2 regions of the Aliinostoc maniaoense genome follow, and region 1 is predicted to be linked to the other one. Evidence: riboswitches for the same ligand, from Rfam matches in the RefSeq annotation. Region 1 holds a riboswitch; the other holds the start of a gene.
The links. Region 1 has a riboswitch for cobalamin ahead of cobG (precorrin-3B synthase). Riboswitches for the same ligand answer to the same signal wherever they lie in the genome.
Positions count from the first base shown of each region.

Region 2: linked by a shared signal. The riboswitch ahead of ACPZ3T_RS23670 (DUF1636 family protein) and the one ahead of cobG (precorrin-3B synthase) in region 1 are both predicted to bind cobalamin.

Region 1 is NZ_CP187952.1:2,360,052-2,365,288, forward strand. It holds partial or broken gene cobG (precorrin-3B synthase) at 1-1,208, opposite strand, end outside; adenosylcobalamin-variant (AdoCbl-variant) riboswitch at 1,338-1,435, opposite strand; gene ACPZ3T_RS10580 (class I SAM-dependent methyltransferase) at 1,543-2,166, opposite strand; gene ACPZ3T_RS10585 (SGNH/GDSL hydrolase family protein) at 2,366-3,424, opposite strand; gene cbiE (precorrin-6y C5,15-methyltransferase (decarboxylating) subunit CbiE) at 3,589-4,800, shown strand; gene ACPZ3T_RS10595 (hypothetical protein) at 4,828-4,956, opposite strand; gene ACPZ3T_RS10600 (hypothetical protein) at 4,950-5,237, shown strand, end outside.
Region 2 is NZ_CP187952.1:5,413,912-5,419,148, forward strand. It holds gene ACPZ3T_RS23650 (amino acid permease) at 1-37, opposite strand, end outside; gene ACPZ3T_RS23655 (XdhC family protein) at 243-1,196, opposite strand; gene ACPZ3T_RS23660 (high light inducible protein) at 1,374-1,586, shown strand; gene ACPZ3T_RS23665 (hypothetical protein) at 1,636-1,875, shown strand; cobalamin riboswitch at 2,008-2,150, shown strand; gene ACPZ3T_RS23670 (DUF1636 family protein) at 2,381-2,764, shown strand; gene ACPZ3T_RS23675 (hypothetical protein) at 3,225-3,719, opposite strand; gene ACPZ3T_RS23680 (pentapeptide repeat-containing protein) at 3,980-5,237, opposite strand, start outside.

The DNA.
Region 1 (5,237 bases):
TTGACAGGATGTTCTAACTTAACATGGGATGTCAGATACTCTGCTAATGCTAGGGCATGAGTTTTGGTATCTGTCGCCGCCGATGCACACCCCTGATTTCCTGAACAAGCGACTAAGGCACTTTTAATGTTAGTTGCTGAGGTATCTAAGTTTAAATCAGTGATGGCTTGCTGCACATCGGTAAGTCTGTGGTGGGGAATGTCTGTTAGGAGTACATTCTGCCAAGGGGTAAGTCTGAGTGTTCTACTACCATATTTTGTGGATAAGTCGGCTAAACCCCTGAGTTGATAAGTCTCTAGGCGACCTAGGGGTAATACTAAGCCAATGTAATATAATTCTGGTTGGTTTTGGGGATGAATACCAATGTGATGATATTGGTTGTTTGACCTCTCCCCTACAAGGACAGGGGAGAAATGCTTGTCTTGCTCCCCCTTCCCTAGTAGGGAAGGGGGTAGGGGGGTTAGGTTTTTCCTCTCCAAAGGAAATGGTAATTGCTGCTTGACTTGTTGGAGATAGTTATCTAAGCCTAGGTGATTAATTATTTGTCTGAGTCGTGGTTTGCGCTCAGTATTAGTTTTAATTGCTTGAGAGTGAGTGAGATAAATATCGGTTAAGGCAGTTAGGACTTTTAGGGATTCTTCAGGGAGTAAGATAATGCCGGTGTCGGTGGGGGGTGTGTTTTGTGCGCCTGTGCTGAGATAGAGGCGGAAGTAGATTTTGTTATCTATGCTGACGGCTGCTAATGTGATATCGTTGGGGCGATCGCATACGGAAATTAATCCACCACCATCAAAACAGACGCTAAATTTCGGTGATAGTGCTGATAATTGGGAATTTTGGGTAATATAATTATCCCAGCTTTCGACGAAGGGGCGGGTGTCAATTATTTCTTGGGGATCAATGCCAGCCGTGGGACTGGTCATGATATTACGGATTTGGTCTACACTGGTGTTATTTGAGCCTATGCCTAAATTCTGGAGTTGTTGCAAGGCTTCGATATCTAGCCCTTGGCGAATTTCTCGGATTTGTAGGTTAGCGCGGTTAGTTACGTCTATGTAGCCGCCACCATATTTATCAGCGATATCTGCGATCGCTTGACATTGTTTACTATTAATTATGCCCCCTGGTATTCTGATGCGTGATAAAATTCCATCTTGGGCAGGTGTGGCATAAAATAAACCAGGACAAGGTGTAGAACCGGACAGCAAAACTCTAACTCCTTCCCCGTGCGACGCAGGGAGTAGACGACAATATCCTGAAATAATTCGTATTACGAATTACGTAGCTTGCCTCCGCGTAGCGGTATTACGAATTACGAATTACGAATTACGAATTATCCTGAAGTTGGCATTCTGACTCAAAAACTTTGTTGTTTTATTACAGCTGCGGCACAGTCCCGGAATCTCACCAGAGTTTCCCAACTTCAAGTTCTAGTAATTTAACACGAGACGATAGTCAACAAATTGAATACTTCATATTTTTCATCTATTCCCTGGTTTGTCTGAGTTTGTCTTAGTTTTAACCGACACGATATTATGGTTCTTACTCAGGCTTCTTTGCCACGATAAATATTGCCTTATCTTGACTCGGTTGCCATTGATAATCGATCGCAAAACCAGCATCAGTCAGACTCTCTAGTAAATGTTGTGCGGTAAATACCTTGACTAAAGGGAAAAAGCCCAAAGCTTTACCAATGGGGGCAATTAATTTAAACCAACTATAAGCATCCCCCATACAGGTGGTACTAGTAACAAAAATTCCCCCTGGTTTGAGTATTTTATAAACCTTGGCGATCGCATTTTCTTTATTTTTCAGTAAATGCAAAATACTCAGTCCCAACACTGCATTATAGGTGCAGTCTTGTGCCTCTAATTCTTCAATAGTTAATTGTTCAAAAGTAACGTTATCGATACCTTGAGCTTCTGCCTTACCTTGAGCAATTTTAATCATTTCTGATGAGATGTCTATCGCTCTCAGATGTTTAACAAAAGGTGCATGAATAATGGCAGTTCCTCCCGTACCGCAACCAAATTCCAACACCGACCAATCTGGTTTAAAGTAACCTTGGGTAACTTGCAATTTTTTCTGATACGATGCCTCGTCAGCAATCGGTTGTTTTGAATATTTATCGGCAATTTTGTCCCAAAATTTAACAGATTGACTCATGTTCTTCTCCTCTATTTTGTAGATGCTTTTTATTGGAGATAACAAATAAGATTGAGGGAACAGTTTTACCCCTGCCCCCTGCCCAAAATCGTGTAATTTTGAATTTTGTAGGCGCAAGCCTTCTCTTCGAGACGCTACGCGAACCCGTAGGGTATTTTGAATTTTGAATTAATTAGCCCCCTGCCTACAAAGAGATTGATTATTTTTTCAATTGCAAGTTCTTTTTCTGTTTCCCCTTGCGAACTGCTATAGATCCTACAACAGCACCAACTGCTAGCTGAGATAAAATCATAGATGGCTCAGGCACTAATGTTTTATAAGCTAGGTTGCCAATAAATCTATGTGTAGCACTGGTAGGATGCAGGCTATCCCAAAATAGATACTCATCTGGATTGTCACAGATTTGGGGTGGTGGTAAGGTAGGATCATTAAGTAGAGGAGAGTTCATTAAGCAAGGAGCTTGGACATTTGTAAAATTAAACTTTGATGGTGTAGCAATGGTTTGTTGAAAAAAAGACGCTACATCCAAAGTTTTGAGCTTAATTCCAGGCTGGTTAGGATTAGCTTTCCCAAAAGCCTGAGAAAATAAGAAATTATGCCCTAAACTTAATTGATTGAGTCCCTCAGAAACTACTGCACCTTGGCTGGTAGCAAGTGGTGTCTTGCCTAAAAGTGGTAAATTGGCAACTAAAAAATTACGTGCGCCGACATTATAAAGTGTATTAACCGCACCAACTAAATTAGCAACTGGCTGGCTAGGATTTGTAACTCCACCACCTACGTAATCGTTTGCACCTGCCCATAATATATAAAGTGCTTGTGAATCAGCGATAGGGTTTGCTTGTATAAATTGAGTAACTTGTTGTGTTAATCCTACATAACCAGAAAAGCCAGGAATAGGAAACGTGTTCTGATCGCTAGTGGTAGCATTAGTCACAGCAAAGTTAATCCCTGTAGGGCTATTTCCCCCGGCAAGTTGAGATACTGGGGGTACGGGTAAGCCTAATTTCGATGCTAGTTGATCTAACCAGATGGGGCCGTTAGAAAATCGCCCGTTAAAGTAGCCAACCTGACTCGGAGGCAGGCCTGGTATGATGGCAAAGGAGTTGCCTGTATCGGTAAGACTATCACCAAAGGCGTATATCTTGCTGAAGTTGGCTGCTTGCGCTGCGGTGGGCATCACAGCTACAAGTGTTAGGGGTAGGGAAGTAAAAACGATGGTTTTGTATATTTGATTGATCAAGTTTTGTAAGTGCATGATCTATTTCCGGTACTACTTAAGTAGATATAATTAATTCCATTTGACACTAATCTCGGTAGTTTTCAGGAAATTTATGGTTAAATTTCAAGATTATAGTTTTGAGACAGGTGGAAACGCAGAGGAACGCAGAGGTTAACGCGGAGGTGCGCTAAGAAGAGGTTATGAGGGGAAAGTGGCTGGCTGTTGTGGGTGTTGGTGAGGATGGGTTGGCGGGATTGGGTACGATCGCTTGTTCTCTGGTGGCTGGTGCTGAGATAATTGTGGGAGGCGATCGCCATTTGGCTATGTTACCTACTGATGATACAAGGGAGAAAATATCTTGGTCTTCTCCTATTGGTGATTCTATACAGGCAATTATTCAGCGTCGCGGTAAGTCGGTGTGTGTTTTGGCTAGTGGTGATCCTCTGTGTTATGGGGTGGGTGCTACTTTGATACGCCACGTTCCTATTTCGGAAATGACGATTATCCCTGCACCGTCAGCTTTTAGTCTCGCTTGTGCTAAGTTGGGATGGTCTTTAACTGAAGTGGAAACTTTGAGTTTATGCGGTCGTCCGCCGGCTTTGCTGCAATCTTATATTTATAGTGGTGCGCGGTTGTTAATTTTGAGTGCCGGGAAAGATACGCCGGGGGTGGTGGCGGAAATTCTCAGACAGCGCGGTTTTGGTGATAGTCAGATGACTGTTTTAGAACGCCTGGGCGGTGTTCATGAACGGATAATTACAGGAACAGCCGCAACATGGCAGGAAGAAGATATTGCAGATTTAAATGCGATCGCAGTAAATTGTATTGCAGATCCTGGGGTGATTTCTTTATCTAGGCTACCAGGATTACCAGACGACGCTTATCACCATGATGGACAGTTAACAAAACGGGAAGTTAGGGCTGTGACTCTTTCAAGCCTCGCACCCACACCAGGACAATTACTTTGGGATGTCGGGGCAGGCTGTGGTTCAATATCTATAGAATGGATGCGAACTCATCCCAGATGTCAGGCGATCGCTATTGAACAAAATGCCACGAGACTGCAATATATTGCTGATAATGCTGCCGCTTTAGGTACTCCCAATTTAAAAATTATTGCCGGCAAAGCACCATCAGCCCTCAAAGACTTACCCCAACCCGACGCTATCTTTATTGGTGGTGGAGTCACAGCCGATGGATTATTTGATATTTGTTGGCAAGCCTTACGCCCAGGCGGAGTTTTAGTTGCTAATGTCGTCACCCTCGAAGGTGAACAAACCCTATATAAATGGTATGAACAACTAGGCGGCAGTTTCACCCGCATAGCCATTCAAAGAGCAGAACCCATCGGTAAATTTTTAGGCTGGAAAGCAATGGCAAGCGTGACGCAATTTGTAATTCGTAATTCGTAATTCGTAATTCGTAATTCGGGATGAAAATTAAAACTTCTCCCTTGTCTCCCTTGTCTCCCTTGTCTCCCTTGTCTCCCTTGTCTCCCTTGTCTCCCCCTGCCCCCCTGCCCCCCTGCTTTGGTAAACTAAGGAAAATTGAGGAAGCGTTGATGGCAAAAACAACTGAGGTTAAACATGAAACTGAAACATCTGTAGAAGAATTGCCTGTGGTTTCAGATATTGAAGATACGGTGACAACTGAAGATGCACCAGAATCAGTGGAAGATGTTCAAGATATTGATGAAATATTGAACTCCCTCAAAAGCTTACTCAGTGCTTTAGAAAAGCTGCAAAAAGTTCGGCAAGACGTAGGCGACATCAAACCTTTAATTGGGCGGATGTTAGATGGTGAACTAGTTGCCGGTGAAGAACTAGACCAACTTAAAGCAGGTGTAAAT
Region 2 (5,237 bases), 3.1 Mb from region 1:
GAGAAAATAAACGTGGAGACGCATTTATAGAAGTCATATGATTTTGTTGAAAAACCCCGGTTTTTCCAAACCCCCGGTTTTTTCAAAAAACCGGGGTTTTGGTTGTTAAATTATGTAAATATATTAGCAATTTTGCAAAAAATAGATTAGAGGTTTGTAGTCAGGACTTTAGTCCTGAAAACAAGGGCTGAAGCCCTTACTACAAACAAAAAACTTGATTTTTTGGTGACAGTAGACGGTAACTAAATCGTCTCAGATATTGATACTCCAGTTCCACCACGCCGCACTTTAATTAATTCTGCACAGATACTAACTGCAATTTCTGCCGGCGTTAAAGCACCAATATCTAAGCCAATGGGTGCATATATCTTTGGTAAACTCCCCTGAGATTGCAGCATTCTGTAAACAGTATCCACCCGTTTTTTACTGCCTACCATACCAATATATTGGGCGTGGCAATCTTTTAATATTGGTAAAGCGGCAACATCTTGTAAATAACCCCTAGTCACTAAAGCAATATATAAATTAGGAATTTGGTGAATAATTTCCCCAATTGCGGTGATAGGTTGTTCTAAGACTAATGAGGCATCGGGAAATCTTTGTGTGGTGGCAAATTCTGGGCGATCGTCTTGTACGATGATTCTAAACCCTGCAATCTTTGCAATCTGAGCTAAGGGAACTGCAATATGTCCTGCACCAATAATTAATAGGGTGGGTGGTGGTAGCAAAGGTTCAATGAAAGCCTGATTTTGTAGTTGCGGTGAGTCAGGAATATTGAGGGTTTCTAAGTAGGGTGTACCATGAATATTTAAAGGTGTGATCATTGCTCCTGGTTGCCCAGACTCTAATTGTTTGATAATTGCATTAACTAACCTGCAACTAGCATCACCTGACCATAACTCTAGCCAGACTAACATTGTGCCACCACAAACACCTTGAATCTCTCGATGTGGTGTGCCAGATAAATCTATTTCTATTAATTGTTTTTCACCAGTTTGTAATACTTGCAAAGCTCGTTGATAAACTTTGGCTTCTCCAGCACCGCCGCCAATTGTACCGTAGGTTGTGCCATTGGCGCAGATCAGCATTTTTGCACCTACTTCTCTGGGTGTAGAGCCTTTGGTGCTGATAACTGTGGCTAAAACAACAGTATCTCTTTTTAACGCGATCGCCAGTTGTTCGTAAAGTTCCAGCATGACAACTTGACTCTCATATTTACAACATACAACTTTCCAGGCGATCGCTCTATATTCATCATACGGTATCTACAACCACTCTATTACGGCTTACACCACTAAAATATTTTGTCAAGTACTTGCAAAAATTATTTACATATTGTTATATTTAGTTACATAAGAAGCGGAGAAAAAAACATGACAAGCAAAGGCTTTACAACAAACGAACTCGGTCAACTCAACAACTTTGCGATTGAACCAAAAGTTTATGTAGATCAAACTCCCAGAGCAGGCTTTACTGAGTATGCAGAGAAACTCAACGGACGTTTGGCGATGATTGGTTTTGTCTCCCTCATCGCTGTAGAAGCCATCACCGGTAACGGCTTGATTCAATGGTTGACAAACCTGTAGGTAAGTTTGATTGTTTCACCAGATAAATAATATACAAGGACAAAAAACCATGAGAACTGACTTTGATTTCCCCAGAAAAGATTTAATCGGAACTGTTGTATTTAGACCTGATTTCAACAACTTTGCAACTATCAATGCTAACCAAGCTTGGTCACTATTTTTCAGCGCAGGTCAAGATGATAAAGTATTGGGAGAGCAAGTTGAATTAGGCAGATTTTTCACCAACGCTTTAATTGCTGTGGGCGTAACAGGAACTCTTTGGGCAACATTTTTCAGCAATTTAGGATAAAAGCTTGCGTGTACTTTGTCAATTAAATAACTTGATCGGAAGTCTTATGAATCATCAATAAGACTTCTTTCAATATTTGTGAGAAATTGAGTGCGTAGGCGTAGCGCGCCGTAGGTATCGCCAAAATTGCTGTATAATATTCGCATATGCGGTTCTGATGGGGAACAGCCATCAGAGGTAAGGGGGAAAGCCCGGTGTAAATCCGGCACTGTCCCGCAGCTGTAATGAGATACCAATCTCAAAGTCAGAATGCCCGCCGTAAGTACAACCAACTCCCATCTGCGAGGTACAGATGAATATTTTCCTCCCTAGTCAAGCTTACTCTCTCATAGCTTCAGATATCCGCCACACACTACAAACTTCTATGAGATTGTAGACACTCTGCAAACATCACAATTTTTTGCCAGAAGATCACGATACAAAGCTAGAAAACCTGTTGTATATCTTCTTTCACGCGTCTGGCTGAGGCTAACTCATACTTTAAATCAGCAATAACTACAAATCAATGAACAACAAACAGCATAATCTATTCGTCTGCACAACCTGCGCCAGTGTGTGGCAAGATGGCAAGCGAGTTGGTGAAAGTGGCGGACAGCAGCTATTACAACAACTGCAACAACTTGCACAAACTTGGGAACTGCAAAATCAATTCTCGATTCAAGGGGTTGAATGTATGAGTGCTTGCAGTCATGCTTGCGTTATCGCCTTCCAAGGAGAAGAAAAAATCACCTATCTTTTTGGTAACTTAGCAGTTGATGATAGTGCATCTGCTATCCTCGAATGTGCCACTAAATACTACACTAAACCAGATGGTTTACTTCCTTGGTCAGAACGTCCAGAAGCTTTAAAAAAAGGCATCTTAGCCAAAATTCCACCCCTCAATAAATAGGCAAAATTACATCACAATTGTTGTTAATTCAACACCAGTAGTTAATTAAGTTCGTAGTAAGGACTTTAGTCCTTAAAACTCTCAGCACTAAACAGCTGACTACTACTAGTAGTCAGCCAAGAAAATTGCAGAGCGTTGCCGTTCGCGTTAGCGTCTCCGAAGGAGAAGGCTAGCAAGAATCCTCAGCATGACGGCTGAGGAGTGTCAAGTTGTTCTTCCCAAGTGTCAATTTCTTGACGTAAAATTCCAATATCGGCAAGACGACGTTCCAAGCATTGACGTGAGAGAACAGAAATTTCAATTGCTACTTGATTATTTTGACTAAGGATTCTTGCACTGTCATAATCAAAATAATGGTGATATTGATAACGATTATCATCTCATAAAAACAAGTTCACTAAGCACAGGCAATTTCCTGACTAGATATGACCTGTAACCGCAAAAATCAACAAATCACAGTCTAAAATCGCAAACCGACACCACCTTGAACAGAGACAGCCGCACCACCACCATTGCGGTAGGCATCAAAAGCAATAATAGCGTTACCAAAAAGCACAGTATTACTGTTAGGAACAGCGTAATCAACACCCGGTTGTAAGGCAAAACTAATTTTGTCACCCACCGGAGAAGCACTGTCCCCCCCAGTTAACACTAAGCCAGCACCTAAGTAAGCATCAGTTTGCCAATTCAGAGGCACATCATAGGAAACCGTAGGTACAACTGCGGTATTCTGACCTACTAAAGCTTGAGCGCGAAAAGAAATAGGTGCTTCTAGCAGCTTGTAACGAAAAGCCAACACCCCGCCGACTTGTACACTATCAGTTATGCCCACAGCAGGCCCTATACCTACGTAGCTACCATATGCTACCTGAGCTTGTGCCGGCTGACTATTGAGAGCCAAACTCAAAATTGAACTTGTTCCCAAAGCTGCCATTAAATGAGGTATATATTTCATTGCCAACTCCTCACACCATCTTGGATGTTCCAAGTTTAATTTAATACCTATATTAAAGGCAAAAGTAAATAATTAAAGGTTTGTAGTGAGAACTTTAGTTCTCTCTACGAGACGCTCCGCGAACAAATAAGGACTAAAGTCCTTACTACAAACTTAATCTTATTTTTTACATTACTTAACATTTTTATGTAGGGTGTGTGACGCTACCAAAGTATATGAACGTAGCCATGAAATTTATAGCGTCACGCACCGACTATAACTTACGGACACCGGGGATGAAGACCGCCTTGAGTACAAATGTATGCAAGTTGCCTAGAGTCTAAGTTTTTGGCTTGGGAAAAGTCTACACCTTTAACTACCGCAGATACTGAACCGAGGTCTGGAGTTTGGACAAATTGATCTGCTGGGTCTTGTCTGTTGGGGGTGAGAATTGCCCCTTTGAAGTCAGCACCAGCGACGTTTGCACCTCTTAAGTCCACCAGACTTAAATCAGCATTTTGCAAGTTAGCATTTTCTAGCTGGGCAGATCGTAAAATTGCACCAGTTAGACGAGTTGCACTCAGGTTAGCATAGCTGAGATTAGCTCGTTCCAAGTCTGCGCCGGATAGGTCTGACGCTTGCCAATCAGTTTTAGTTAAGTTAGCAAATGATAGTTGAGTACCAATAGCGATAACCCGACCAAGACGCGCACCGTATAAGTTAGCATCTTTAAATTTAGCGTCTCCTAGGTCTGCTCCTGTGAGGCTGGCGTTTTCTAGAACTGCACCACGTAAATCAGCCCCGACTAATTGCCCACTGCTGAGGTTAGCACCTACTAGGCGTGCATTGGCTAAATTAGCTCGGTTGAGGGTAGCACGACTTAAATCACTCCCAGTCATAATCACACGGCTGAGGTTAGCATCAGTGAAATTGGCTTGTTTCATCTGGGCTTGAGTTAAATCAGACACTACATCGTCATAGGTGTCTAAGCGTCCATCTTCACCAGGATGGCGGAAACGGCTACCCTTAAAGTTAGCTTGGTTAAGATTTGCTGATTTAAACTTGATTCCTGATAAATCCGTATTTTCTAAAACTAAGTTAAAAAAGGAACTACCAGGAGTACCACTTTGCCCTAGTTGCACACGGCTGAGATCCAAGCCTTGAGTTTGACCACTATAAACACTGAGAATTTTGTTGATGGTTTGCTGGTTAATCTGTAACCGCTTTTGTCTTACTTCTCTTTCTGGGGATGTGTTGCTGACAGACTGTAACTCACCTGCCAAAAACTGATTTTTATGGTGTAATTCTTGAATTGCTGGAATACCAATACTGGTGAGTGCTTGCTGAATGGTATCTATCAGAATGGGGTTAGTTTCGTTAACCATCATATCTGCCAGAAACTGGATAGACTGTTGGTCATTAAGACTACCCATAGCCAAAATTAAGCTTTGACGTTCTTGCAGGCTAGCGTTGGAATTGGGACTTAGTTGTTTAACAAGTGCCAAGAACTGTTGACTATTGATTTTTTGAGATTCCCGA